Regions from separate parts of the Streptomyces sp. NPDC127106 genome, predicted to be linked through region 2. Evidence: riboswitches for the same ligand, from Rfam matches in the RefSeq annotation. Region 2 holds a riboswitch; the other holds the start of a gene.
The links. Region 2 has a riboswitch for glycine ahead of gcvT (glycine cleavage system aminomethyltransferase GcvT). Riboswitches for the same ligand answer to the same signal wherever they lie in the genome.
Positions count from the first base shown of each region.

Region 1: another riboswitch for glycine. It lies ahead of gcvP (aminomethyl-transferring glycine dehydrogenase); the one in region 2 lies ahead of gcvT (glycine cleavage system aminomethyltransferase GcvT).

Region 1 is NZ_JBHXTC010000047.1:39,926-54,618, forward strand. Features, by position in the region: gene ACFVGY_RS29120 (SRPBCC family protein) at 1-12, shown strand, start outside; gene ACFVGY_RS29125 (PadR family transcriptional regulator) at 265-882, opposite strand; gene ACFVGY_RS29130 (hypothetical protein) at 1,153-1,764, shown strand; gene ACFVGY_RS29135 (PhzF family phenazine biosynthesis protein) at 1,948-2,766, shown strand; gene ACFVGY_RS29140 (CPBP family intramembrane glutamic endopeptidase) at 2,802-3,626, opposite strand; gene ACFVGY_RS29145 (glutamate-cysteine ligase family protein) at 3,721-5,259, opposite strand; gene ACFVGY_RS29150 (hypothetical protein) at 5,754-6,371, shown strand; gene ACFVGY_RS29155 (DUF5999 family protein) at 6,687-6,884, shown strand; gene gcvP (aminomethyl-transferring glycine dehydrogenase) at 7,007-9,892, opposite strand; glycine riboswitch at 10,090-10,187, opposite strand; gene ACFVGY_RS29165 (PRC-barrel domain-containing protein) at 10,302-10,682, shown strand; gene ACFVGY_RS29170 (DNA polymerase IV) at 10,719-12,179, opposite strand; gene ACFVGY_RS29175 (MerR family transcriptional regulator) at 12,268-12,906, opposite strand; gene ACFVGY_RS29180 (bifunctional nuclease family protein) at 13,088-13,561, opposite strand; gene ACFVGY_RS29185 (MerR family transcriptional regulator) at 13,614-14,375, opposite strand; gene ACFVGY_RS29190 (FHA domain-containing protein) at 14,418-14,693, opposite strand, start outside.
Region 2 is NZ_JBHXTC010000023.1:32,184-46,876, forward strand. Features, by position in the region: gene ACFVGY_RS20275 (hypothetical protein) at 1-279, opposite strand, end outside; gene ACFVGY_RS20280 (L-serine ammonia-lyase) at 564-1,946, opposite strand; gene glyA (serine hydroxymethyltransferase) at 2,243-3,499, opposite strand; gene gcvH (glycine cleavage system protein GcvH) at 3,519-3,899, opposite strand; gene gcvT (glycine cleavage system aminomethyltransferase GcvT) at 3,997-5,112, opposite strand; glycine riboswitch at 5,294-5,397, opposite strand; gene ACFVGY_RS20300 (AAA family ATPase) at 5,615-6,280, shown strand; gene ACFVGY_RS20305 (enhanced serine sensitivity protein SseB) at 6,457-7,191, shown strand; gene ACFVGY_RS20310 (enhanced serine sensitivity protein SseB C-terminal domain-containing protein) at 7,264-8,004, shown strand; gene ACFVGY_RS20315 (ABC transporter permease) at 8,609-9,601, shown strand; gene ACFVGY_RS20320 (ABC transporter substrate-binding protein) at 9,643-11,406, shown strand; gene ACFVGY_RS20325 (ABC transporter permease) at 11,548-12,549, shown strand; gene ACFVGY_RS20330 (ABC transporter ATP-binding protein) at 12,618-13,685, shown strand; gene ACFVGY_RS20335 (ABC transporter ATP-binding protein) at 13,691-14,693, shown strand, end outside.

The DNA of each region.
Region 1 (14,693 bases), on a different contig from region 2:
CTGGTCACCTGACCGCCTCCGGGGCGCCCCCCACCGGGGACGCCGCCGCCCCGGGCCGTGCGGGCGCGGGGGGCCCGCCGGGGGGGGGCGCCGCGCGGGGGGCCCCGCCCGGGCGCGACCGCCCGCCCCCCGCCCCCCCCCCCGGGCCCCCCCCCCCCCGGCCCGCCCCCCCCCCCGGGGGGGGGGCCCCCCGCCCCCCCGGGGGGGGCCCCGGGGGGGCGCGCCGCGCCGTTGACCGTCACCCGTCACCCGTCACCCGCCGGCTCAGTGCTCGTCGGCCAGGATCAGGTAGAGCTTCTTGCGGGCGTCGTTGATGACCGCGAGGGCCTTCTCGCGCTGCTCGGGGGTGCCGGTCTTGAAGACCTGCCCGAAGGCCTCCATCAGGCCGATCCCGGCCGTCCGGACCTCGTGCATCGCCTCGAAGTCGAAGCCGCGCCCGGCCTCGGCCCAGGGGGCCTCCGACCCCGATTCGGCCTCGGCGCGCCCGGCGTCGGTGAGCGTGAAGAGCTTCTTGCCACCCTCGCTCTCGCTCGCGATGAGCCCCTCGTCCTCCAGCAGCTGCAAGGTCGGGTAGACCGAGCCGGGGCTGGGCTTCCAGGCCCCGCCGCTGCGCTCGCCGATCTCCTGGATCATCTCGTAGCCGTGCATCGGCCGGTCCTTGAGCAGCGCCAGGATCGAGGCGCGCACATCGCCCCGCCGGGCCCGGCCGCGCAGCCCGCCGCGCCCGCCCCGCCCGCCGAAGGGGCCGCCCCCGAAGGGCGGGCCGAACGGGCCGAAGGCGGCGCGCTTCATGAACTCCTCGCGACGATCGGGCCCGCAGTGCCCGTGGCCCCGACCGTGCTCGTGGCCGTGGCCGTATCCGTGCTGTCCGCGTGAACGCATGACTGCGCTCCTTTCGCCATCCGTGGTTCCGGTGCTCCGTGTATCGCTCCTGCGATGTCTCAACTATCGCCAATCGCTCGCGATGCGTCAACGATATATCGGAAACTCGTACCGAACACCCCTGTGACCAGTCCAGTCGACGTTGCCCCCTGTGGATCAGGCGGCACCCCCTCGACTGCGCGTCGCGCCACCTCGTCACCGCAACGAGCCCACAGGGGCCCCTGACAGCCCGCCGCAGCCGGTGTCGGGGACCCTGGATACGGTGGCCGGGTGAACGGATCGAATCCACCAGCCGGACCCGCCGTACCGACCTCTCCCGATGTGCCGGCCGCGTTGCTGCCCCTCCTGGGCACCGACGAGGAGGTCATCGCGTTCTTCGCCGGGGTCGCGGACCTCGACGCGACGGACCCGGCCTCCCACGAGCTGGGGGACGGGATCCGGCTCGCATCCGGAGCCCGACTGGAGCAGTTCGCTCGGGCCGGCTCGGGGGACGCGTTCTGCTTCGTCGGCGACGGCGGCGAGGAACGCCCGGTGGTGTACGTGAGCCTCGACGGCGGGGCCGGACTGCTCGCGCTCGGGCTGCCGGAGTTGGTGAGGCTGTGTCTCGTGGCGCCGTGGTGGCGGGACGCTCCCGGGAGGACGGCCGAAGGGCTCCGGGTGGTCGCCGACGAGTACCGGGAGGACCGCCCCGACTTCGACCGGCGGCGCGACCGCGCGGCCCAGGCGCTCGGTCTCGATCCGGCCGGGCTGCCGTCCGAGGCTGCGGCCCTGACCCGACTCGTGGAGCTCTCCCGGGGACCAGTCGCGGCGGACTGCCTCGTCGTCGGGTACGACGGTGGTCCGCTCGCCCCCCTGTTCGACGCCGCCCCCGGCACCCCCTGACCGACTAGCCACAAGAGCCCGGAGTCGGGTCAGCCGCCGGTCGCCCGTGGCCGGACCACAGCCAGCTGACTGGCGGCGAGCGGTCACAGTTCAGTGAGACGGGTCAAGGTTCAGTGAGACCGGACACCAGTCCTCCCGGATCGGCGTTTGTCCGCGATCAAGGAACGAGCCTACCGTCGGGCCATGCGCCTCCGAATCGTCGACGCCTTCACCGACCGCCCCTTCGCCGGGAACCCCGCCGGGGTGCTGCTCCTGGCGGACGGCTTCCCCCCGGACCCCTGGCTCCAGCAGGTCGCCGCCGAGGTCAACCTCTCCGAGACGGCCTTCGCCCACCCCCTGCCGCCCGGCGGGAACGCCGACTGGGCCCTACGCTGGTTCACCCCGACCGCCGAGGTCGACATGTGCGGCCACGCCACGCTGGCCACCGCGCACGTCCTCGCCACCGGCGGCCTCGCCCGGGGCCTGATCCGGTTCACCGCCCGCTGCGGCATCCTCACCGCCGAAGCCGCCGAGGACGGCGGCATCACCCTGGACTTCCCGACCTCCGAGCTGACGCCCGTCGCGACCGAGACCGCCGTCCGCGCGGCCCTCGGCGCCGAGATCAGGTCCGTCCACGACACGTCCGCGCACGTCGGCGACCTGCTCGTCGAGCTGGCGGACGAGCGGACCGTGCGCGGGCTCACCCCCGACATCGCCGCCCTGCGCGGCTACGCCCGACGCGGCGTGATCGTCACCGCTCCCGCAGAGGACCCCGCCCGCGGCTACGACTTCGTCTCCCGCGGCTTCTTCCCGGCCTTCGGGATCGACGAGGACCCGGTCACCGGCAGCGCCCACACCGCTCTCGCCCCGTTCTGGGCCGAACGTCTGGGCCGCACGCAGCTGACCGGTCTCCAGGGCGGCGCCCGCACCGGCCTGGTACGGGTCACCCTGGCGGGCGACCGCACCCTCCTGACCGGGAACGCGGTCACCGTCATCGACGGCGAGCTGCTCACCCGGCCCTGAGCCCCCCGTGCGGCGCCGGCTCCGGGAACCGGGGGCTACGAGGGGGTCGGCAGCCAGCCCACCTTGCCCGCGAGCAGCGCGTACCCGCCGAAGGCCACGACGTCGAGCAGGGCATGTGCGACGACGAGCGGCATCACTCGCCCCCACCGTCGGTAGGCGAGCACGAAGACCGCGCCCATCACCATGTTCCCGATGAAGCCGCCGACGCCCTGGTACAGGTGGTACGAACCGCGCAGCACCGAACTGGCCACCAGCGAACCCGTGGGCGACCAACCCAGCTGGTCGAGCCGGCGCAGCAGGTAGGCCAGCACGATGACCTCCTCCACCACGGAGTTCTGCACCGCGGAGAGGACCAGCACGGGGAACTTCCACCACACGTCCGGCAGCGCCTCGGGCACCACCGTGAGGTTGAACCCGCTCGCCCGCGCCGCCAGGTAGAACGCCAGCCCGGCGCTCCCGATCCCCGCCGCCACCAACGCCCCGCGCGCCAGGTCCCAGCCGGGCCGGGTACGGTCGAAGCCCAGCACCCGCAGCCCCGGCACCCCCTCCCGGGTCAGCAGGTGGGCGACGAGCAGCACGGGTACCAGTGCGGTGCAGATCCCGAACAGCTGCCAGGCCAGGTCGAGCCAGGGCCGGCCGGGTGCGTACGAACCGTTGAGCGTGGCGGCCTGGTCCTTCAGGCCGCCGGGCTTGGTCAGCGAACCGATGAAACTGATCAGCGAGGAGGCGGCGCTCGCGCCCAGCGACAGCGCCAGCACGAGCAGCGTCTCGGTGCGCAGCAGACTCCGCCGCCCGTCCTCGTCCAACGACCCGACCACCGGCTCCGGCTGCGCCCGCACGTCCGACTCCCGTTCCGCCATCCCGTTCCGACCACCCCATACTGCCTCCTCGGCGGCGGAACGGGATCAGCGGACGGCGTACCGGCTGCTGCAACGCGGCCCGGCCCGGCCCGGCTCAGGGCCTCCGGGCCGGTACCGGCGCTCCCCTCTCCTGGGCCGGGAGACCGACCGGCCAGGTGTGCACGGGGTCGCCCTTGTGCATGAGCTCGCTGTAGCGACGGGTGATCGCGGCGAGCGCCGCGTCCCGATCCAGGCCGGCCGCGAGCGCCCGGTGGTAGGTGTCGACCTGCCAGGTCGACCCGTTCGCCCGCCGCCGGCAGCGCTCCTCGATGATGCCGAGGTAGTGGTCCCGGTCGGCGCGCTCGATGCCCCAGGCGTCCAGCCCCGCCGCCGCCATCGGCAGCAGCTCGTCCAGGACCAGTCGTACGGCGGGGACGCTGGCCAGGCCGCCGCCGCGGCCGCGGCGCGGCCACCGCAGCCGGGCGTCGATCCCGTACCGGCAGGCCGCGTCGAAGTTGGCCTCCGCCTCGGCGAACGGCAGCCGGGTCCACACCGGGCGCTGCTCGTCGGCGAGGGTGCGGACGAGCCCGTAGTAGAAGGCGGCGTTCGCGACGACGTCGGCGACCGTCGGCCCGGCCGGCAGCACGCGGTTCTCCACCCGCAGGTGCGGCACCCCGTCGGCGACCCCGTACACGGGCCGGTTCCACCGGTAGATGGTGCCGTTGTGCAGGACCAGCTCCTGCAAGGTCGGGACCCCGCCCTCGGCGAGCACCCGCAGCGGCTCCTCCTCGTCACAGATGGGCAGCAGGGCGGGGAAGAAGCGGACGTTCTCCGCGAAGAGCTCGTACGCCGAATCCACCCACCGTTCCCCGAACCAGGTCCGCGGCCGCACTCCCTGCGCCTGCAACTCGGGCGGCCGGGTGTCGGTGGCCTGCGTGAACAGCGGCGGGCGCGACTCCCGCCACAGCTCGTGCCCGAACAGGAAGGGCGAGTTGGCTCCGACGGCTATCTGGACGGCGGTCACCGCCTGGGCCGCGTTCCACACGTCCGAGAACCGGGCCGGCGTCACCTGCAGGTGCAGCTGTACGGAGGTGCAGGCGGCCTCCGGGACGATCGACCCGGTGCTCCAGGTCAGCCGCTCCACCCCGTCGATGTCGAGGAGGAAGTCCTCGCCGCGCAGCATCAGGATCTGCTCGTTGAGCAGCGAGTAGCGGTCCACGGCCGAGAGGTTGGCGGTGACCAGGTCGGAGCGGGTGATCGTCGGCAGGATGCCGATCATCACCACGCCCGCGTCGATCGCGGCGGCCTGCCGGTGCGCATAGCCGAGCCCCGCGCTCAGTTCTTCGGCGAGCTGGTCGAAAACCCGGCCGCCGAGTCGGTGCGGAAGGACGTTCACCTCCAGGTTGAACATTCCGAGTTCGGTCTGGAAATCCTGGCTCGCAATGCGCTCGAGAACCTGCGCATTCACCATTCTCGGCATCCCGTCGGCCCCCGCCAGATTCAGCTCGATCTCCAGCCCCATCATGTTCTTGGGGCGGTCGAACCGCTTCTCCGCCAGAAGCCGCTCCAGTCCCTCCAGGCACTCGTGGAGCTTCCTCCGATACCGCCGGCGATCGGACAGGTCGAATCCGCCCGCCACGACCTTCTCCCCCATCGAAGCGTCCCTCCTCGAGTGGGCATCGCCCGGGCACCCGGACGCGCGTGTACGGTCGATGATGCCCCGGAGGCGAGATCGATAACGCGGCGGGGTGGAGCGGGACGGGGAGCGTGCGCCGGTTTGGCCGAAGGGCGCCATGGCACATTCACCTGGCAACCGTCCGTATGCAAATTCCGCATCGGTTTTGCCGGTTCCGGATAATCGACGCTTTCCAGCCGAGCCCCCGTCAGGTAACCTCCGAGGTCAGCGCGACGTGTTCGCGTGTATCCGGCATGCATGCCATGTCAGCGGGACCGGTAAGCGCCTTGCCTGCAATAGGCGGGCCGGCTACCCGAAACACTGCGTGAACACATGTCGTATAAACTCCGCAAACGAGGCAGAGAGTTGGCGCGCGGCCATTGCCCCTCAGCCCCCCTCTGGCCCCAGAATGCGACAGCGCCGTCCGCACTGCCCCCCGATCCACAGGTCTCCCAAGTGAGAGGCGACCCACCATGCCGCTGCATGTCCCCCCGGCTCCCGCGCCTGCCCTGCGCAGCGTCCTCGCGGCACTCGGTTCCCCCGCAGCCGTCGCGGCGGGCACCCCCGCCCTGCGCGCCGTGCAGGGTCCGCTGACTGCCGAGCTGCCCTTGCCGGTCCACGTCCTCGACCGGCTCGGCATGGCCCAGCCGGCCACCCCGGCCCGTCCGCCCCGCACCCGGCTGACCGGCTGGCGGTTCCTGATCCGCAGCGGAGACCGGCACATCGCCGCCGCGGACACCCGGTTGACCGCGGACGGTTGGGTCTTCTCCCATTTCTTCGAGGGCCCCTACGTCGCCGCCACCGAGCGGGCGCTGCGCCAGGCGGAGGCGCTCGGCAAGAACTACCAGCCCCGCTTGTTGTCCGTGCCGGAGCTGTACATGCTGACGCTCTGGTTGCACGGTGCGGTCGGAGCCGATGCCTCCGCCGGTCTGCCCGCGGCCGCGGACCTGCTGGTGCCACTGGCCCCGGCCCCGCCCGGCATCGCCGCGTACCGGCCGCATCCGGTATCGGAGCTGCTGCCCGTGATGACGCACCGGCTCACCCCTCCGGCCCCGCCGATGAGGCCTCCGCTGGCCGCTCCGGCTGCCTGAGCAGGCCCCTCGGCAGACCCCTCGGCAGGCCGCTCGGCAGGCCGCTCGGCAGAGCCCCTCCCCCGTACGGCCCATCCGGCGTAGTCCTGCCGGGCCACCCGTGAACCACCCAAAATGACAGGGGAGTTGGGCTGAACCGCCCGCACGGGTGATGCGTCATCAATCTGTGAGGACAGCTACCGGAAATCCCTGCGGTCCGAGGTCCGGAGGGCAACACTGGGACTGACCGCATCTAGTCGTCGACCACGGGGGGCGGCCATGAACCAGGCATCGAGCCGCAGCACACAGACCACACCGCAGCGAAAGAACGCATCCATGTGCCAGCACCAGCCAGCGTGCCCGTCAGCCGACTCCGCCGACCGGGAGGCCGCGAAGCCCGTGGCCAATCACCCGGAACAGGGCTGGAGCCTGCTGTGCAATGGTGTCCTGCTCTTCGAGGACACCGGTGAGCTGCTGCCGGACGGCCAGATCATCGCACCGCACCGCCCGCTCGCGGCGGCGCAGGCGGCCTAGCCGACACGGCTCGACGGAACGCCGGAACAGCCCGAACCGAAGGGGCCGGCCCGGGAGCAATTCTCCCGGACCGGCCCCTTCAGCGTGCAGTCACCTCACACTTTTGTGTCAGGTCGCGCGGATCAGGCGTCGTACTCGTCCAGCGGCGGGCAGGAGCAGACCAGGTTCCGGTCACCGAAGGCGCCGTCGATGCGGCGCACCGGCGGCCAGTACTTCTCCGCCGCCGAGACGCCGCCGGGGAAGACGGCCTCGTCCCGGGTGTACGCGTGCGTCCACTCGCCGCCGAGCGCCGTCGCGGTGTGCGGGGCGTTGCGCAGCGGGTTGTCGTCCGCCGGCCACTCGCCGGCCGCGACCCGCTCGATCTCGGCGCGGATGGCGATCATCGCGTCACAGAACCGGTCGATCTCGACGAGGTCCTCGGACTCCGTCGGCTCGATCATCAGCGTGCCGGCCACCGGGAAGGACATGGTCGGGGCGTGGAAGCCGTAGTCGATCAGACGCTTGGCGATGTCGTCCACGCTGACGCCCGTCTCCTTCGACAGCGGGCGCAGGTCGATGATGCACTCGTGCGCGACGAGGTCGCCCGGGCCGGTGTAGAGCACCGGGTAGTGCGGCTCCAGGCGCTTGGCGATGTAGTTGGCGCCGAGCACGGCCACCTGGGTGGCGCGCTTGAGGCCCTCGCCGCCCATGAGCCGCACGTACGACCAGGAGATCGGCAGGATGCCGGCCGAGCCCCACGGCGCGGCCGAGATCGGGCCGACGCCCGTCTCCGGGCCGGCGGTCGGCTGCAGCGGATGGTTCGGCAGGTACGGGGCCAGGTGGGCCCGGACACCGACCGGGCCGACGCCCGGACCGCCACCGCCGTGCGGGATGCAGAAGGTCTTGTGCAGGTTCAGGTGCGAGACGTCGCCGCCGAAGTGGCCCGGCTTGGCGAGGCCGACCAGGGCGTTCAGGTTGGCACCGTCGACGTAGACCTGGCCGCCGGCCTCGTGGACCTGGGCGCAGATGTCGGCGACGTGCTCCTCGAACACACCGTGCGTGGACGGGTAGGTGATCATCAGCACGGCGAGCTCGTCGCGGTACTGCTCGATCTTGGCGCGCAGGTCGTCCGTGTCCACCTCGCCGTCGTCCGCCGTCTTGACGACGACGACCTTCATGCCGGCCATCACGGCGCTGGCGGCGTTGGTGCCGTGCGCGGAGGACGGGATGAGGCAGACGGTGCGCTGCTCGTCGCCGTTCGCGCGGTGGTAGCCGCGGACGGCGAGCAGGCCGGCGAGCTCGCCCTGGGAGCCGGCGTTCGGCTGGATGGAGACCTTGTCGTAGCCGGTGACCTCGCAGAGACGTTCCTCCAGCTCGCTGATGAGCGTGAGGTAGCCCTCGGCCTGCTCGACCGGGGCGAACGGGTGCAGCTGACCGAACTCGGGCCAGGTCACCGGCTCCATCTCGGTGGTCGCGTTGAGCTTCATCGTGCAGGAACCCAGCGGGATCATGCCGCGGTCCAGCGCGTAGTCCTTGTCGGCGAGCTTGCGCAGGTAGCGCAGCATCGCGGTCTCGGAGCGGTGCTGGTGGAAGACCGGGTGCGCGAGGTACGCGTCCGAGCGCAGCAGACCCTCGGGCAGCGCGTCGGCGGCGGTCCCGTCCAGTGCCTCGACGTCCGCCGTGACGCCGAAGGCGGCCCAGACGGCCTCGATGTCGGCGCGCAGCGTGGTCTCGTCGACGGAGACGGAGACGTGGTCGGCGTCGACCTGGAACAGGTTGACCCCGCCCTCGCGGGCGGCGGCGACGACCTCGGCGGCCTTGCCAGGCACCCGGACGGTCAGGGTGTCGAAGTACGAACCGTGCACGAGCTCGACCCCGCCGGCCGTCAGACCGGCGGCGAGCAGCGCCGCGTAGCGGTGCGTGCGGCGGGCGATCGTCTTCAGGCCCTCGGGACCGTGGTAGACGGCGTACATGCCGGCCATGACGGCGAGCAGCACCTGCGCGGTGCAGATGTTGCTGGTGGCCTTCTCGCGGCGGATGTGCTGCTCGCGGGTCTGCAGGGCCAGGCGGTACGCCTTGTTGCCGTCCGCGTCCACGGAGACGCCGACGAGGCGGCCGGGCAGCGAGCGGGCGTGCTTGTCCTGGACGGCCATGTAGCCGGCGTGGGGTCCGCCGAAGCCCATCGGGACGCCGAAGCGCTGGGTGGTGCCGACGGCGATGTCCGCGCCCAGGGCGCCCGGGGAGGTCAGCAGGGTCAGCGCGAGCAGGTCGGCGGCGACGGCGACGATCGCGCCGAGCCCGTGGGCCTGGTCGATGACCGGCTTGATGTCGCGGACGGCACCGGAGGCGCCCGGATACTGGACGAGGACACCGTAGATGCCACGCTCGGCGATCTCGGCCGGGATGCCGTCGGACAGGTCGGCGACGACGACCTCGATGCCGATCGGCTCGGCGCGGGTCTCGACCACGGCGATGGTCTGCGGCAGGGCGTCGGCGTCGACGAGGAACACGTTGCCCTTGGCCTTGCCGACGCGGCGGGCCAGGGTCATGGCCTCGGCGGCGGCGGTGCCCTCGTCGAGGAGGGAGGCGCCCGAGGTCGGCAGGCCGGTCAGGTCGGCGACGACGGTCTGGAAGTTCAGCAGGGCCTCGAGACGGCCCTGGGAGATCTCGGGCTGGTACGGCGTGTACGCGGTGTACCAGGCCGGGTTCTCCATCACGTTGCGCAGGATCACCGGCGGGGTGAAGGTCCCGTAGTAGCCGAGACCGATCATCGAGGTCATGACCTGGTTGCGGCCGGCCAGGCTGCGCAGCTCGGCCAGTACCTCGGCCTCGGTCCGCGCCTCGGGCAGGTTCAGCGCCTCGGCGGTCTTGATGACGTCCGGTACCGCGGCGGCGGTCAGTTCGTCGAGCGAGCCGTAGCCCACCTGGGCGAGCATCTTGGCCTGCGCCTCGGCGTCCGGGCCGATGTGGCGCTGCTCGAAGGGGATGCCTCGCTCCAGCTGGGAGAGCGGAATGCGGTTGGCGGTCATGTACGGAGGCCTCCTGGGTCGTACGACCTGCGAGGGGCACCACGGCGCGGGCGCCCGGACGGCCTCCCCCTCTGTCATCTCAACCTGAGAGCTTCACCGGCTCCTGCGGAGGTCGTCCGCGGGGTCCGGCTTTCACCGTCGGTGAGGAGTGGAACCGGCACTGCGGGCCCGGCACCGCCCCTGCTTTCCAGAGTGGCCTCGTCCGTGCGGTACGTATGCCTGAGAGATTCCGGGGAGGATTTGCTCCTTCGGCGCCTCCGTCGAACTCGGTGGAGGACTCTCCCGCACAGGGTCAGCAGCCACCACCCAGCCTACCAGCGAGGTTCCCGGACCTCTTTCGAGTGGCCCCCATCAGGGAAATGGCCTTTTGTAGTCATTACGGAGGAGTTGCGACCCACGTGGAGGGACCGTGCAGACAGATATCGATCCCCGCAGCCTGATCGGCCGCAAGGCGTTCGACCGCAACGGGACCAAGATCGGAACGGTCGACGAGGTCTACCTCGACGATGCCACCGGAGTGCCGGAGTGGGCCGCCGTCCGGACCGGCCTGTTCAGCCGGGACGCCTTCGTCCCCTTGGAGCCGAGCGAGCTGGTCGACGACACCCTGCGCGTCCCCTTCGAACGCTCCCTGATCAAGGACGCCCCGGACTTCGGGGTGGGCCGCCACCTGTCCCCCGAGCAGGAGCTGCAGCTCTACCACCACTACGGACTGGACGTGTCCCTCCCGTCCGACTTCACGTTCCAGGCCGATTTCGGCCGTCTGGCGAAGGGCGAGCAGAACGAGGAGTAGCGCCGGCGAGGACGACCGCCCGCCCGCGGGCACTGGTCACCCGGCCCGGCCCACCAGGGGCAGCGGATCGGACGGCTCCAGGTCCGGGTCGTCCACCTGGAAGGTGCGGACCCGGCCCGGGGCCGATCCGGGCTGCTCGAACCGCACCGTGACCCGGCCGAGTCCGCTGCCCTGCACCCACCCCGGCCCGTAGACGGCGTGCCGGACGTCCTTCCCGGCCGCCCAGTGCCGCTCACGGGCCCGCTCCGGACCGTCAGTCGGCCCCTCGGTCGATCCGGTAGACCCGTCCGCCGCAGGCGCCTCAGGAGCCCCCTGGGCCCCCTCCGACCCCTCGCCCCCGCCGACCCCGGGAAGCCCCGCGGACCCTGCGGCCCCCGAGGACGCGTCCGGGGTGCCCCCAGCGCCCCCGATGGCCGAGGCGGCGGCCTGGAACTGCGCGAACAGGTCCTCCTGCGTGTAGTCCGCGAGGCCGGTCACGCCCACGCCCAGCAGCCGCACCCCGCCGGTGGTGTCCACCGCCTCCAGCAGCCGGGCCGCGGCCTCCCGCACCACCGTCGGATCGTCCGTCGGCCCCCGCAGCGTCTCCGAACGGGTCAGGGTCGAGAAGTCGTACCGCCGCACCTTCAGCACGATCGTGCGCCCCGAGTGCCCTGAGGCCCGCAGCCGTCCCACGCACCGGTCGGCGAGCCGCTGCACCTCGGTCCGGATCCGCACCCGGTCGTGGAGGTCCACGTCGAAGGTGTCCTCCACCGACACCGACTTCGCATCGCGCTCGGCGACCACCGGCCGGTCGTCCAGGCCCAGCGCCATCTGGTACAGCCCCACCCCGTGCGACCGCCCGATCAGCCGGACCAGCTCGTCCTCCCCGGCCTCGACGAGCTCCCCGACCGTGGAGATCCCGGCCCGCCGCAGGTGCTCACCGGTGGCCGGCCCCACCCCGGGCAGGGTGCGTACGGACATCGGCGCGAGCAGCTCCCGCTCGGTGCCCGGCTCGATCATCAGCAGCCCGTCCGGCTTGGCCTCTTCGGAGGCCACCTTGGCGAGCATCTTCGATCCGGCGAGCCCCACCGACCCGGTCAGGCTCGTCGCGGCCAGGATGTCCGCCCTCAGCTGCTCCCCGGTCTCCCGCGCGGAGCGGGAGTCCCAGACGCCGCCGCCCGCCTCCAGGTCCACGAAGGCCTCGTCCAGGCTCAGCGGCTCCACGAGCGGGGAGAGCTCCCGCAGCAGACCCATCACGATGTCGCTGACCGACCGGTACAGCTCGAAGCGGGGGAACAGGTAGGCGCCGTTCGGGCAGAGCCGCCTCGCCTGGGCCGTCGGCATCGCCGAGTGCACCCCGAAGCGCCTGGCCTCGTAGGAGGCGGTCGCAACGACCCCGCGCGGCCCGAGCCCGCCGACGATCACGGCCTTCCCGCGCAGGCTCGGCTTCGACGCCTGCTCCACCGAGGCGTAGAAGGCGTCCATGTCGAGATGGAGGATGGTCGGCGCGGCTCTCACAGCACCGATGCTGCCTTACGCCGCTGACAATGCCGAGGCCGCAGGGGGCAGCGCGCGCCGGGCTACGCGCGCCGGTGCGTGAGGCGTCTCAGCCGGCCCGGTTGCGCCGGGCCGCCAGCTCGTCCGCCGGGTTGTGCCCGATCACCGTCTCGCCGGTATCGACCCGCTCGCCGTGCAGTTGCGACAGGGCGTTCTCCACGTCCCGCCACACCACGCCCACCGCGATGCCGAAGATCCCCTGACCGCCCTGGAGCAGCCGTACCACCTGCTCCGGCGAGGTGCACTCGTACACGGTGGCGCCGTCGCTCATCAGCGTCATGCGCTCCAGGTCCGAGAAACCGCGGTCCCGCAGGTGCTGCACCGCGTTGCGGATGTTCTGCAACGCGACCCCGGTGTCCAGGAAACGCTTCACGATCTTGAGGACGACCACGTCACGGAAGCTGTACAGGCGCTGGGTGCCGGAGCCGTACGCGGGCCGCACCGTGGGCTCCACCAGCCCGGTCCGCGCCCAGTAGTCGAGCTGCCGGTACGTGATGCCGGCCGCCGCGCACGCGGTCGGCCCGCGGTAGCCCACCTGCTCGGCCGCCGGGGAGCCGGCCGCCGACGCCGTCGGCGAGGTCTCCGGCTGACGGCGCGCGGAGCCCGACGCACTCCCGAGGAGCGGGTACGGCCCACCGTCAGTCCGTGCGGGGATGCCCCCGGTCGTACCGTCGCCCGTGACTCTCACGCCGACCCTCCGTCCTTGACCTGCCCCCTCGAAGGTAGGCAGTCACCCGGGGTGCGTCAACGATCGCCACACTCGGCACGCCGAGTGATAATCACCCTGAGAGTGGTTTCCCGTGCCTCTTGAAGGGGCAAGGCTAACTGAATGGGGCGACGGTCTCATCGACTTTGACAAGACCGCTGTCTCATTGCGGCCCCGTGCCGAAGTCCTCCGGGGAAATCTGGTCGAGGAACTCGCGGAACTTCTCCACCTCGTCCTCCTGCTCGTCCGGGATGGCGATTCCGGCGTCGTCCAGCACGCCGTCGCTGCCGTAGATCGGCGTTCCCGTCCGCAGGGCCAGCGCTATGGCGTCGGAGGGCCGCGCGCTCACCTCGACCCCGCTGGAGAAGACCAGCTCCGCGTAGAAGACGCCCTCCCGCAGATCCGTGATCCGGACCTCGGTGAGCTCCTCACCGAGCGCCTCCAGCACGTCCTTGAACAGGTCGTGGGTCAGCGGACGGGCGGGGGCCATGCCCTGCTGCGCGAAGGCGATCGCGGTCGCCTCCCCGGGTCCGATCCAGATGGGGAGATACCGGTCGCCTCCCACTTCACGCAGGAGCACGATCGGCTGGTTGGAGGGCATTTCCACCCGGACACCCACAACGTCGAGCTCGTTCACACAGCAACCCTAGGACCTGCCCGGCAGGTTTGGGTAGTCGGGACCCCGCCGGTCAGTGCAGCCGCACCCCGAGGGCGGCCTGGACCAGAGCCTCGTGGAGCCGTACGGACAGCCCCGCGAGCTCTTTCACGGTGGCCTCCGCATGCGCCCTGGTCTGAGGGTTGCGGTGGCGCCGCAGCGGGGCCACGACCTGTTCCACCAACCCCGCCTCCCGATCCGCGGCCGCCTTCATGGCGCGCAGGTGCCGGGGCTCCAGCCCGAAGCGACCCAGATCTGCGACCAGCCGGGCCACGGTGAGCGCATCCGCGTCGTACCCGCCGCCCGCGGCCTCCGCGAGCAGCCCGTACGACTCCCATTCGGCCAACTGGGCCTCGTCCACCTCGGCGGCGGCCATGAGTTCCGCCCGCCCGACGCGGGCTCCGGCCGGGAGCTCCTGCCCCGGACTGCCCGGGAGGGCCCCGGGAGCGGCGGGTTCCGCGCCGTCCCCGTGCGCCGTGGGCGCCGGGATCCGCACCTGCTCACCGCGGTCCAGCGCGTCCAGCTGCTCGCGGATGACCTTCAGCGGCAGGTAGTGGTCGCGCTGCAGGCGCAGGATGCGGCCCAGCCGCTCGACGTCCTCGGTACTGAACTTGCGGTACCCGGACGGTGTGCGTCGGGGCTCGACGAGCCCCTCCGCCTCCAGAAACCGGATCTTCGAGATGGTGACCTCGGGGAACTCGTCGCGCAGCATCGTGAGCACCGTGCCGATGCTCACCAGCCGCCCGGCCGAGGCGGCGGTGCCGTTCCCGGCACCGCCCGTCGGAGTACGCAGCACAGGACCTCCCTGGGGTTCCCCCCGGACGGAGTCCGGGATGGGTCAGACGCCCCGCAGGCTCGCGTAGAAGACCAGCCGGTACTTGCCGATCTGGACCTCGTCGCCGTTGTGCAGCGGGACCGAGTCGATCGGCTCACGGTTGACGTACGTGCCGTTCAGGCTGCCGACATCGGCGACGGTGAAGCCGCCGTCCTGGCTCCTGCGGAACTCGACATGCCGCCGGGAGACGGTGACGTCGTCCAGGAAGATGTCGCTCTGCGGGTGCCGGCCCGCCGTGGTCAGCTCGCCGTCCAGCAGGAAACGGCTGCCGGAGTTGGG
Region 2 (14,693 bases):
CCCGTTGGACTGTCCGACGGAGGCGGAGCCGGTGCCGTTCAGCTGGACGCCGTTGCTCTGGTTCGTCGCCCCGGAGCCGGTGGAGACCTGCTGGGTGGTGGAAGAGTTGCCGGCGTTGGCGCCGAAGACGCCGCTGCCGATGATCTCGGCGGCGGCCGCGTTCGACGAGATCCCCGCACCGGCGCCGCTGTCGGCCTGGGCGGTGCCCGAGCAGAGCAGGGCGGCGAGGGGGAGCGCGGCGAGAGCGGCGATCACGCGGGCGCTGCGGGTGCTTGCCATGGTGAAGTCCTCCGTACGACGAGAAGGGGCTGCGGTCCACGGCGGTTGGCCGGCCGCCGGGGGTGTGGCCGCGACGTCACGTGATCACCCTTGCGCACGGGGATCCTCCCGTACCAGCCCCGACCCCCACGGTTCGCCCTGAAGCGTGATCAATCCACGTCAAACCTCAACGCCCGGGAAAATCGGGACGGTTGCCGCAGGTCGGGTGAGTGGCCGGGGGGAGATGCGCAGGACCCCGGGCGCCGCGGCGCCCGGGGTCCTGCGTGTACGGAGACCGGTTCAGGTCAGCATTCGATGACGTTGACGGCGAGACCGCCGCGGGCCGTCTCCTTGTACTTGATCTTCATGTCGGCGCCGGTCTCCTTCATGGTCTTGATGACCTTGTCCAGGGAGACCTTGTGGCTGCCGTCGCCGCGCATGGCCATCTTCGCGGCCGTGACCGCCTTGACCGCCGCCATGCCGTTGCGCTCGATGCACGGGATCTGGACCAGGCCGCCGACCGGGTCGCAGGTCAGGCCCAGGTTGTGCTCCATGCCGATCTCGGCCGCGTTCTCGACCTGCTCCGGGGTGCCGCCGAGGACCTCGGCCAGCGCGCCCGCCGCCATCGAGCAGGCGGAGCCGACCTCGCCCTGGCAGCCGACCTCGGCGCCGGAGATCGAGGCGTTCTCCTTGAACAGCATGCCGATCGCGCCCGCGGCGAGGAGGAAGCGGACCACGCCGTCCTCGTCCGCGCCGGGCACGAAGTTCACGTAGTAGTGCAGGACGGCCGGGAGGACGCCCGCCGCGCCGTTCGTCGGGGCCGTGACGACGCGCCCGCCCGCCGCGTTCTCCTCGTTCACCGCCATCGCGTAGATCGTCGTCCACTCGCTGCGGTGCAGCATCGGGTCGCCCTCGGTGCGCAGCTGGCGCGCCGTGGACGCCGCGCGGCGCTTGACCCGCAGGCCGCCCGGCAGGATGCCCTCGCGGGACATGCCGCGGGCGACGCAGGCCTGCATGACCCGCCAGATCTCCAGCAGGCCCCCGCGGATCTCCTCCTCCGTGCGCCAGGCCTTCTCGTTCTCCAGCATCAGCGAGGAGATCGACAGGCCCGTCTCCTTGGCCAGGCGCAGCATCTCGTCACCGGAGCGGAAGGGGTACTTCAGCACGGTGTCGTCGAGCTTGATCCGGTCCTCGCCGACCGCGTCCTCGTCCACCACGAAGCCGCCGCCGACCGAGTAGTACGTCTTCTCCAGCAGCGGGGCGCCCGAGGCGTCGTACGCGAAGAGCGTCATGCCGTTCGCGTGGTACGGCAGGGACCGGCGGCGGTGCAGGATCAGCTGGCTCGGCTCGTCGAACGCGATCTCGTGCGCGCTTCCTATCTCCGTGCCGAGCAGGCGCAGCCGGCCGGTCTGCCGGATGCGCTCCACCTCGTCGTCGGCCGTCTCCACGTCCACGGTGCGCGGCGAGTGCCCCTCCAGGCCGAGCAGCACCGCCTTCGGGGTGCCGTGGCCGTGGCCGGTCGCGCCGAGCGAGCCGTACAGCTCCGCCCGGACGGAGGCGGTCTGCGCGAGCACACCGTCCTTCTTCAGCCGCATCACGAACATGCGGGCGGCACGCATCGGACCCACGGTGTGCGAGCTGGACGGACCGATGCCGATCGAGAAGAGATCGAAAACCGAAATGGCCACGGTGGCGGACTCCCGGGAGTTATTCACCCCCGCGGTGGCGGGGAGCGGACCGTCGGACCGGTCTCGGAGCGTTACGAGGCGGCCGGCGGAGGGGGCGGATCTTGCAGGGATTGCGGGCAAAGATCACCTCGTGGGCGCCCATGCCCGGTTAATCAGCGTACGTCAGTTCGTGGGGGTGCCGGTTACGCCGGCCTGTACGGGGTCTGTCGCGGTCCCGACGTACCGGACCGCGGCCCCGGGCCATGAGAAAGGGCCCGGCCCTGTGTGACACAAGGCCGGGCCCCCCGAGCCGTGGCCTACAGCGACGGGTACAGCGGGAACTTCGCGGCGAGCGCCGAGACGCGCGCCGTGAGGGCCTCGCCGTCGTACTCCGGCTTCAGGGCCTCCGCGATGATGTCGGCGACCTCGGTGAAGTCCTCGGCGCCGAAACCGCGGGTGGCCAGGGCCGGCGTGCCGATCCGCAGACCCGAGGTGACCATCGGCGGCCGCGGGTCGTTCGGGATGGCGTTGCGGTTGACCGTGATGCCGATCTCGTGGAGGCGGTCCTCGGCCTGCTGGCCGTCCAGCTCCGAGTTGCGCAGGTCCACCAGGACCAGGTGCACGTCGGTGCCGCCGGTGAGCACGTCCACGCCCACGGCCTTGACGTCGTCCTGGACCAGGCGCTCGGCGATGATCTTCGCGCCGGCCAGGGTGCGCTCCTGGCGCTCCTTGAACTCGGGCGAGGCCGCGACCTTGAAGGAGACCGCCTTGGCGGCGATCACGTGCTCCAGCGGGCCGCCCTGCTGGCCGGGGAAGACCGCGGAGTTGATCTTCTTGGCCAGTTCCTGGGTGGACAGGATCACGCCGCCGCGCGGACCGCCCAGGGTCTTGTGCGTGGTGGTGGTCACGACGTGGGCGTGCGGCACCGGGTTCGGGTGGAGGCCCGCGGCGACCAGGCCCGCGAAGTGGGCCATGTCGACCATCAGGTACGCGCCGACCTCGTCCGCGATGCGGCGGAAGGCGGCGAAGTCCAGCTGGCGCGGGTACGCCGACCAGCCGGCGACGATCAGCTGCGGCTTGGACTCCTTGGCGAGGCGCTCGACCTCGGCCATGTCGACCTGGCCGTCCTCGCCGACGTGGTAGGGGACCACGTTGTAGAGCTTGCCGGAGAAGTTGATCTTCATGCCGTGGGTCAGGTGACCGCCGTGGGCCAGGTTCAGGCCCATGATCGTGTCGCCCGGCTTCAGCAGCGCGAACATCGCGGCGGCGTTGGCCTGCGCACCGGAGTGCGGCTGGACGTTCGCGGCCTCGGCGCCGAAGAGCGCCTTGATCCGGTCGATCGCGATCTGCTCGACGACGTCGACGTGCTCGCAGCCGCCGTAGTAGCGGCGGCCCGGGTAGCCCTCGGCGTACTTGTTGGTCAGGACCGAGCCCTGGGCCTCCATGACGGCGACCGGAGCGAAGTTCTCCGACGCGATCATCTCCAGGGTGGACTGCTGGCGCACGAGTTCGGCGTCGACGGCGGCGGCGACGTCCGGGTCGAGCTCGTGGAGAGGGGTGTTCAGAACGGACATCAGGATCCCCTGTGGTCAGTTACTTACCGGCGGTGAGCTGGTCGTACTCGTCGGCGGAGAGCAGGTCGGCCGGCTCCTCCGCGACGCGGACCTTGAACAGCCAGCCGCCCTCGAACGGAGCGCTGTTCACGAGGCTCGGGTCGTCCACGACGTCCTGGTTCGCCTCGACGACCTCGCCGGTGACGGGGGAGTACAGGTCGCTGACCGACTTGGTCGACTCCAGCTCGCCGCAGGTCTCGCCCGCGGTCACCGTGTCGCCGACCGCGGGGAGCTGGGCGTACACGACGTCACCGAGCGCGGTGGCCGCGAACTCCGTGATGCCGACCGTGGCGACGCCGTCCTCGGCGGCCGACAGCCACTCGTGCTCCTTGCTGAAACGCAGCTGCTGGGGGTTGCTCATGACCTGATTCTCCTGGATGCGGGGGAGTGCGAACGAACAGTGGTCTTGCGTGGTGAGACGCCGCGGCCGGCGGCCGGCGGCCGCCGCCGCGCGGGCGCTACTTCTGCCGCTTGTAGAAGGGCAGGGCGACGACCTCGTACGGCTCATGCGTACCGCGAATGTCCACGCCGACGCCGGAGGTGCCGGGCGCGGCGTGCGCGGCGTCCACGTACGCCATGGCGATCGGCTTGCCCAGGGTCGGGGACGGCGCGCCGGAGGTGACCTCGCCGATCACCTCGCCGCCGGCCACGACCGGGAACCCGGCGCGCGGGACGCGGCGGCCCTCGGCGACCAGGCCGACCAGCTTGCGCGGCGGGTTGGTGGCGGCGCGCTCGGCGGCGGCCTCCAGGGCGGCGCGGCCCACGAAGTCGCCCTCCTTCTCGAACTTCACGACCCGGCCCAGACCCGCGTCGAACGGGGTGAGGGAGGTGGTCAGCTCGTGCCCGTACAGCGGCATGCCCGCCTCCAGGCGCAGCGTGTCGCGGCAGGACAGGCCGCACGGCACCAGACCGGCGCCCTCGCCGGCCTTGGTCAGCGCCTGCCACAGCTCCACGGCGTGCTCGGGGGCGACGAACAGCTCGAAGCCGTCCTCGCCGGTGTAGCCCGTACGCGCGATCAGCGCGGGCACGCCGGCGACGGTGCCCGGCAGGCCGGCGTAGTACTTCAGGTTGTCCAGGTCGGCGTCGGTGAGGGAGGCCAGGATGCCGGGGGACTCCGGGCCCTGGACGGCGATCAGCGCGTACGCGTCGCGGTCGTCGCGGACCTCGGCTTCGAAGCCGGCGGCGCGCCCGGTGAGGGCGTCCAGGACGACCTGGGCGTTGGAGGCGTTGGCGACGACCATGTACTCGGTCTCGGCCAGGCGGTAGACGATCAGGTCGTCGAGGATCCCGCCGTCCTCCTGGCAGATGTGGGTGTAGCGGGCGCGGCCGACGCCGACGGTGGAGATGTTGCCCACCAGGGCGTAGTCCAGGAGGTTCACGGCCTCCGGACCGGTGACCGTGATCTCGCCCATGTGGGAGAGGTCGAAGAGGCCGGCCTTGGTGCGCACGGCGTTGTGTTCGTCGCGCTCGCTGCCGTACCGCAGCGGCATGTCCCAGCCCGCGAAGTCGGTCATGGTCGCACCGAGCGAGCGGTGCAGCGCATCGAGGGCGGTCAGGCGGGGGGCAGTGCTCATGGTGTGGCTCCCGGGTCCCAGGGCATGACATGACGAGGACGTTCCTCCCCATCTGTCATCGGAACCTGAGAGGTTCGCCGAGAGTCCCGCGGGAACGGGAACACCGACTTGCACCTTGGGTGGAGCACACCCCGGTCCGTCGCGGGGGACGGGAGGGGCGCGGCTCGCTTTTCAGATCTGCCTCATCCACGCGGTACGGGGCCTGAGAGATTCAAGGGAGGTACTTGCTCCTTCGGCGCCCGGACGCGGCCTCGCGGCCCGTCGGGACTCTCCCGCGCGGATTCAAGCGGCCGGTATGCAGTTGGTCCAGATGGCGCACATCATTGCACGCCGGGCCGCGGAGCGGAGGGGTGGGAGCGAAAGACTGTGCCATTCGCTAGGTACGTCCCGGTCCGTGTCCGGTGGCCGGACGGCCCGGCCGGAACCGGCGGTATCGGATTACCGTCTCTTTACACTCAGTGGGCATGGGGTCCTCGAGGCCCGATACGGGGGAGGCGATCTTGTGCGGAGATTCGGAGTGCTGGCGACCGCCGGGACCGTGGACGGAGTGCCCGCCCACCGGGCGCGCGAGCACCACGGGCCGGTACGCGACCTGCGCGGTCGGGGGGACCGCGCGCCGCGCCGGCTCGGCTTCGCCGAGGGCGACATCGTGGTGGTCTCCGGCCTGCCCGGCGGCGGCAAGAGCACGCTGATCAAGCGGGCCGCCGAGGGCGGCGGAATCGACTCCCAGGACGTGCGCGAGCGATGGGAGCAACGCATGCCCGCGGCGCTCCCGTACGCCGTCTACCGCCCGCTGGTGCGGATCGCCCACTACTGGGGGCTGTGGCGGACGTTGCGCTCCGGCGCATCGGTCGTCGTCCACGACTGCGGTACGCAGCGCTGGGTGCGGGGGCTGCTGGCGGCGACGGCGCGCCGCCGCGGCCGGGCCCTGCACCTGCTGATCCTGGACGCCACCCCGCAGGAGGCCCTTTCCGGTCAGGCGGCGCGGGGCCGCGGCGTGTCGGCGTACGCCTTCGCCCGGCACCGGGCCGCGGTGCGCCGGCTGGTGCGGGCCGCGGAGTCGGGGCCGCTGCCGCCGGGCTGCGCCTCGGTGGTGCTGCTGGACCGGGCCTCGGCCGGGCGGCTGACCCGGATAGCCTTCCGGCCCGCGGAGCCGGGCGGGGCCTGAGCGGCAAGGACCGGACGGCGACCGGCCGGCGGGGACCGAAGGGCGGGGAGCGGGACGGCGACCGGCCGGCGAGGACCGGACGGCGAGGACGGCGGGGGCGGACGGCGGGGGGGGGCGGGGGAAGCGCGCGGGCGGCTACCCTCTGCCGGTACACGGCGCGACAAGCGGAGGCGGAGATGCACGGCGGCGGTTGGCCGGAGAACGAGCTGGAGCAGGTGCTCGGGGCGGCCCTGGGCGTGCCCGACGCCGGCCCGAGGATCGTCGAGGTGCTGGGCCGGAGCCGGGTGTGGGTCCCGCTGCCCGGCGGCGGCGGCCCGGACAGCCCCTCCCTGACCCTGCCCACCATGGACATCGGCGGGGCGGCGTACGTCCCCGTCTACAGTTCCGAGGCCCAGTTCCGAGCCTGCGTCGGTCCCGGCATGGACTTCGCGGTGGCCCCCGCCGTCGAGTTCGCCCGCGGCCTGCCCCCGCAGCTGGGCATCGCCGTGAACCCGGAGGGCACCGTGGGCGTGCCGCTGCCCCCGCCCGCAGTCGCCCAGCTGTGCCGGATCGGCCGGACGGAGCTCGACGGGCCCGCCACGGGCGGCCGCGTCCGGCTCTTCGAGCCCGACTGGCAGGACGACCCGGTGGACTTCCTGGCCGCCGCGGCCGAGGAGTTCCGCACCACCGGCCTGGTCGTGGCCGCCCACCGCTGCCTCGCCAGCGTCGAGGGCGGCGACCCGGAACTCTGCATCGGTGTCCGCCTGTCGAGACGGGACGCCGCCGCGCAGAACGCCCCGCGCGAGGCCCTCGCCCGGGCTCTGGCAAGGGTTCCGGCACCCTGGCCGGTGCAGCTGGTCCTGCTCGACGAGGCGGAGGACCCGGTGGTCGACTTCATCGTTACGCGCGTACGCCCCTTCTACGTGCCCTAGCGACGCTTAAGCTGGTGACATCTCCTGGCCGCACGGGTGGCCTGGACACGCGTGCGGACGAGGAGGGGTACGGTGAGTGCGTCAGGCACTGCCGCGGCCGGGCAGGTCGAGCACATCATGCGCCAAGTGACTCCCGGGCGCTACGAGAGCTACGAGTCACTTCTGCGCGCCCTCGCCGAGGGCCGGCTGTGGATGCTGCTCTGGCAGGGTAACCCTGGCTCACCGGACGCCCAGTACGGCGGCATGGAGCTGGAGGGCCTCGGGTACGCGCCCTGCGTGACCTCCCCGCAGGAGCTGGCCGCCAGCGGCTGGAACCGCGGCTACGAGGTGGTCACCGGCCGGGACATCGCGCGCGCCCTCTATCCCGACCGCTGGGGGCTGTGGCTCAATCCGCACGCCCAGGGCGGCGGCCTCGGCATCCCCTGGGCCGATCTGCGCCGCATCGCCACCGGCCTCGACCGGATGCCGGCGGGCCCGCTACGGCTCTCCGAGCCCGCCCTGGAGCTCCCGCAGTTCTACGGGCTGCTGACCCAGCACGCGCACCGCACACCGGCCGTGCGCTCGCTGCGGCGCGCCTGGGTGCAGCCCGCGCTGGGGTCGCCGTACCTCGCCGTGGGGCTCGACCTGTACGACGCCTCCGCGCCCGCGCTGGAGTCCGTACGGGAGATGATGCGCCAGTCCGTGGGTGCGGTGCCCGAGGGCGTGCCGGTGTGCACGGTGGCGCTGGCCGACGAGCACGACCCCGTCGCGATGTGGCTCCGGTCGCAGACGCGACCGTTCTACGACCGCGAGGGGCAGGCTCCGGCCTACTGACCGGCACCTGAAACGACCGCGTCGCGCGACGCTCCGGCCGCGGGGAACAGACCGTTCCCCGCGGCCTTCTTCTTGTCCGGATTTCTTCGCTGATGCGGGCCCAAAAGGCATACTCCTACCGCGAGTTGGGCGCGTTGTCCGATTGTGCACCGAACGGACGGTGTTGCTCCGCTGAGCCGACACGGCAGTCCGGATAACGGGAACCCGACCCTCACATCACGGTTGCGCATCCATTCATCTGCGGGTCTGGCGGCTGATCGCGGCGCCGTTGAAGACTCCCGACCCAAGAGCCGCCGGGTTCCCGCGGAAACGGTTCGGCTCCCTGCACGTCGCTTGTCGTTCCGCACCGCTTTTCGCGTACTTCGCACGGCTTTCCGCACGGCACCTGCACCTCACCAGCACCGCAGCAGCACCGCACCAGCACCGCACCGGGCGTGCCCGGGCACGCCCGAAAGCGCACCGAGCGCCACTGCACCTCCCGCACCTCCCGCACCTCGGCACAGTCCTGCGTGTCACCACGCACCAGAGCGCCACTCCGCACCAACGCCGCCACAGCGGCGGGCATGGGCCGGCAACCCGTCGGCCGAGAGGGGTCCCCACCACGATGACGGCACCACTGCATGACACGAGCGCGGAACCCGCCGCACCCGTGGCCGTAGCCGACGTCCCTGCGAAGGCCATCGAAGGCCGCTCGCCCGGCCGTATCGCCTGGATGCGGCTCAAGCGCGACAAGGTCGCGCTGACCGGCGGCGTGGTCGTGATCCTCCTGATCCTCGTGGCGGTCTTCGCGCCGCAGATCGTGAGCCTGCTGGGCCACCCGCCCAACGAGTTCCACGAGGACCTGATCGACCCGGACCTCGGCACGCCGATCGGCTCCTGGGGCGGCATCAGCTCCGACTTCCTGCTGGGCGTCGAACCCACCAACGGGCGCGACGTGTTCAGCCGGATCGTCTACGGCGCCCGCATCTCCCTGGTCGTCGCCTTCCTGGCCGCCTTCGTCTCGGTCGTCATCGGCAGCCTGCTCGGCGCGCTCGCCGGGTTCCTCGGCGGCTGGGTCGACGGCCTCATCAGCCGCCTGATGGACCTGCTGCTGGCCTTCCCGCAGCTGCTGTTCACCATCGCGCTGGTGTCCGTCGTCCCCAACTCCCTGTGGGGGTTCGAGGGTTCGGGTGTCCGGATGGGCGTGCTGATCGTCGTGATCGGCTTCTTCGGATGGCCGTACATCGGCCGCATCGTCCGCGGCCAGACGATCTCCCTGCGCGAGCGCGAGTACGTGGAGGCGGCGCGCAGCCTCGGCGCCGGCCGCGGCTACATCCTGATCAAGGAGCTGCTGCCCAACCTGGTCGCGCCGATCCTGGTCTACGCGACGCTGATCATTCCGACCAACATCCTGACGGAGGCGGCTCTCAGCTTCCTCGGCGCCGGCGTCAAGCCGCCGACCGCGTCCTGGGGAAAGATGCTCTCCGACGCCGTCCCCATCTACCAGGACGACCCCATGTACATGGTGGTCCCGGGTATGACGATCTTCATCACCGTCCTGGCGTTCAACCTCTTCGGGGACGGGCTGCGTGACGCACTCGACCCCAAGGGCAGCTGAACCGCTCCACCGATTCACCCACCTCTGGAGGTTGGACCAACGTGATCCGCAGAAAGCAGGCACTCGCGATCACCGCCGTGATCGCCGCCCTGTCGCTGACCGCCGCGTGCGGCGGCAAGGACGGGGAGAAGAAGACCGAGGGCAAGGGCGGCGGCAACGCGGCCTTCAACGCCGCCACCACCGGCGTGGTGAACCCGTCGACCGAGAAGGGCGGCGAGCTCAAGCTCTGGACGCCGCAGGACGTCGACTACCTCGACCCGGCGCGTGCCTACTACGGCTTCGTGTGGAACATGCAGCGCCTCTACGTCCGTCAGCTGCTGGCGTACGACAGCAAGCCGGGAGAGGCGGGCACCAAGCTCGTCCCGGACCTCGCCGAGGCCCTGCCCGTGCTCAGCAACGAGGGCAAGACGTACACCCTCAAGCTGAAGGACGGCGTGAAGTTCGAGGACGGCACGCCGATCACCTCGAAGGACATCAAGTACGGCATCGAGCGCGTCTTCGCGCAGGACGTGCTGTCCGGTGGCCCCACCTACCTGATCGACCTGCTCGACCAGGGCCAGAAGTACCCCGGCCCGTACAAGGACACCGACCCCAACAAGATGGGCCTGAAGTCCGTCGAGACGCCGGACGACAAGACGATCGTCTTCAACCTGGCGAGCGCCAACTCCGACTTCAGCTACCTGCTGGCCATGCCGTCCTCCTCGCCGGTCCCGGCCGCCAAGGACACCGGCGCCACGTACACCAACAAGCCGATCTCCACCGGCCCGTACAAGGTGGAGAGCTTCACCGCCAGCAAGGGCGCGACCTTCGTCCGCAACGAGCACTGGGACCCGAAGACGGACACGATCCGCACGGGCCTGCCGGACAAGGTCACCTTCACGGTGACGACCAACCCGGACGACATGGACGCCCGCCTGCTGTCCGGCGACATCGACCTCGCCGTCGACGGCACCGGTGTGCAGCAGGCCGCGAAGAACAAGATCCTCAAGGACGAGAACCTCAAGAAGAACGCGGACAACCCGTTCACGGGCTACATCCGCTACTTCGCCTTCCCGCAGACCGTCGCGCCGTTCGACAACATCGAGTGCCGCAAGGCCGTCATCTACGCGGCCGACCCGAAGTCCCTCCAGACCGCCCGCGGCGGCCCGACCAGCGGTGACCTCGGCGCCAACATGCTGCCGCCCGGCATCCCCGGCTCCGACAAGTCCTACGACCCGTTCGGCCTGACGAAGGGCCAGCCGCAGGAGGACAAGGCCAAGGAGGCCCTCAAGGCCTGCGGCAAGCCGGACGGCTTCGAGACCGTCATCGCGGTCCGCAACAACCGCGCCCCCGAGGTGAAGACGGCCGAGTCCCTGCAGGCCTCGCTCGCCAAGATCGGCATCAAGGCCACGATCGACCAGTACGACGGCAAGCTCTCCTCCTCCACGATCGGTTCGCCCGAGAACGTGAAGAAGAAGGGCTACGGCATCATCGTCATGGGCTGGGGCGCCGACTACAACTCCGGCTCGGGCTTCCTCCAGCCGCTGGTCGACGGATCGTTCATCCAGCCGAACGCCAACAACAACTACACCGAGCTCAACGACCCCGAGATCAACGGGCTGTTCGACAAGGCCGCTGCCGCCGCCACGCCGGAAGCCGCCGCGCCGTTCTACACGGAGATCAACAAGAAGGTCATGGAGAAGGCCCTCTACCTTCCCATCAACTTCGACAAGGCACTCGTCTACCACAACCCGCGGCTGACGAACGTCTACTTCAACGACTCCCTGGGCAAGATCGACCTCGCCGTCATCGGCGTCGGCAAGTGACCCCGTAGTCGAGTCGTCACGTAACAACAGGCAAGTGCCTTCACCGCACATGCGCTAGTCCGAAGGGCAGGTGAAGGCCGCAGGCGGCGGCTGCCGTCCCCACGAGGGACGGCAGCCGCCCGCCCCGGGCGGCCGACTGCAGTGCTCGTCTACCTCATACGGCGACTGTTCAACGTCGTCGCCACGCTGCTGGTGGTCTCCGTGGTCACCTTCGGCATCTTCTTCGCGGTCCCGAAGATCACGGGCAGCGATCCGGCCCTCATGTACGCCGGCCGCGAGACCAACGAGACCGCTCTGGCGGGCATCCGCGTGAAGATGGGCTTCGACAAGCCCATCTCCGAGCAGTACCTGACCTTCGTCAAGGGCATCTTCGTCGGCCGCGACTACGACGGCGGCACCGAGGTCACCCACTGCGAGGCGCCGTGCTTCGGCTACTCGTTCAAGACCGAGGCGCCCGTCTGGGACACCATGGTCGACCGCATGCCGGTCACCCTCTCGCTCGCCCTCGGCGCGGCGGTCATCTGGGTGCTCGCCGGTGTGGCCACCGGCGTGGTCTCAGCGCTCAAACGCCGCACCGCCATCGACCGCACCGTCATGGTCGGCGCCCTCGCCGGCGTCTCCCTCCCCATCTTCTTCACCGGCATGGTGGCCCCCGCGATCTTCGTCTACAGCCTCGGCTGGCTGGACGTGTCCAACTACAAGCCCCTCACGGAGGATCCCGGGGCCTGGCTCAACGCCCTGATCCTCCCGTGGATCACCCTGGCCTTCCTTTTCGCCGCCACCTACGCCCGCATCACGCGCGCCACGATGCTGGAGGTCCTCGGCGAGGACTACATCCGCACCGCCCGGGCCAAGGGCCTCAAGGAGGGCGTGGTCATCCGCAAGCACGCCCTGCGCTCCACCCTCACCCCGATCGTCACGATGTTCGGCCTCGACCTCGGCGGACTCCTCGGCGGCGCGGTGCTCACCGAGACGACCTTCAACTTCCAGGGTCTGGGGACGGCGGCCGTCGCCGCCATCGGCCAGGGCGACCTTCCCGTGATCATGGGGGTCACCCTGCTCGCCGCGCTCTTCGTGGTGATGGCCAACCTGATCGTGGACCTGCTGTACGCCGTCATCGACCCGCGCGTGAGGCTGACGTGACCGAGAACCACCCCACTTCCGGCTCCGCGGCCGGCTCCGGCGCGGGCGAGACGCGCGCCGACGGGCCCGTGTTCGTCCCCGAGCAGGCCGGGCCCCGCAGCGGCGGCGCCTTCCTGTCCGTACGCGACCTCAAGGTCCACTTTCCGACCGACGACGGCCTGGTGAAGTCCGTCGACGGGCTCTCCTTCGACCTGGAGCGGGGCAAGACGCTCGGCATCGTCGGCGAGTCCGGCTCCGGCAAGTCGGTGACCTCGCTGGCCATCATGGGCCTGCACCGCACCGGCAACGCGCGCAGCCGCCCGCACATCTCCGGCGAGGTCGTCCTCGACGGCGAGGACCTCGTCAAGGCCGACGCCGACCACGTGCGCAAGCTGCGCGGGCACAAGATGGCGATGGTCTTCCAGGACCCGCTGTCCGCGATGCACCCCTACTACACGGTCGGCAAGCAGATCGTCGAGGCGTACCGCACCCACCACGACGTGGACAAGAAGGCCGCCCGGCAGCGCGCCGTCGAGATGCTCGACCGGGTCGGCATCCCCGAGCCCCACCGGCGCGTGGACGCCTATCCGCACGAGTTCTCCGGCGGCATGCGCCAGCGCGCCATGATCGCGATGGCGTTGGTCAACAACCCCGAGCTGCTCATCGCGGACGAGCCGACCACCGCCCTGGACGTCACCGTCCAGGCGCAGATCCTCGACCTGATCCGCGACCTGCAGAAGGAGTTCGGCTCCGCGGTCATCATGATCACGCACGACCTGGGCGTGGTCGCCGAGATGGCCGACGACATCCTCGTGATGTACGGCGGCCGGTGCGTCGAGCGCGGCACCGCCGAGAGGGTCTTCTACGAGCCGCGCCACCCCTACACCTGGGGACTGCTCGGCTCCATGCCGCGCATCGACCGCGAGCAGACCGAGCGCCTCATCCCGGTCAAGGGCTCGCCGCCCAGCCTCATCAACATCCCGAGCGGCTGTGCCTTCAACCCGCGCTGCCCGTACGCCGACGTCCCCAAGGGCGGCATCACCCGCTCCCGGCGGCCCGAGCTGACCGAGGACGGCAGCGGGCACTGGTCGGCCTGCCACATGCCGCAGGAGGAGCGGACCCGGATCTGGACCGAAGAGATTGCGCCGAAGCTGTGACCGACATGAAGAAGAAGGCCGACGAGCCCGCCGCGGACGCGCAGGCGCCGGCCGGCGAGCCGCTGCTGAAGGTGACCGGCCTGGTCAAGCACTTCCCCATCAACAAGGGGTTGCTGCGCCGCCAGGTCGGGGCGGTCAAGGCCGTCGACGGGATCGACTTCGAGGTCCGGCGCGGTGAGACGCTCGGCGTGGTCGGCGAGTCGGGCTGCGGCAAGTCGACGATGGGCCGGCTGATCACCCGGCTGCTGGAGCCGACGGGCGGCACGGTCGAGTTCGAGGGGCGGGACATCACGCACCTCGGGGTCGCCGGGATGCGCCCGCTGCGCCGCGACGTGCAGATGATCTTCCAGGACCCGTACGGCTCCCTGAACCCGCGGCACACGGTCGGCACGATCGTCAGCGCCCCCTTCAAGCTCCAGGGTGTGGAGCCGGAGGGCGGGCTCAAGGCGGAGGTGCAGCGGCTGCTGTCGCTGGTGGGCCTCAACCCCGAGCACTACAACCGCTACCCGCACGAGTTCTCCGGCGGCCAGCGCCAGCGCATCGGCATCGCCCGGGCCCTGGCCCTGAAGCCCAAGCTGGTCGTCGCCGACGAGCCGGTCTCGGCGCTGGACGTGTCGATCCAGGCCCAGGTGGTCAACCTGCTGGACGACCTCCAGGAGGAGCTCGGCCTCACGTACGTGATCATCGCCCACGACCTGTCGGTCATCCGGCACGTCTCGGACCGCATCGCGGTGATGTACCTCGGCAAGGTCGTGGAGCTGGCGGACCGGACCTCGCTCTACGAGAACCCCATGCACCCGTACACCAGGGCGCTGTTGTCGGCCGTTCCGGTGCCGGACCCGCGCCGGCGCGGCGCGGCGAGCGGCCGCATCCTGCTCAAGGGCGACGTGCCCTCGCCGATCTCCCCGCCGAGCGGCTGCCGCTTCCACACGCGCTGCTGGAAGGCCACGCAGGTCTGCGCCGTGCAGGAGCCGCCGATGGCCACACTGGCGACCGGCCACCAGGTGG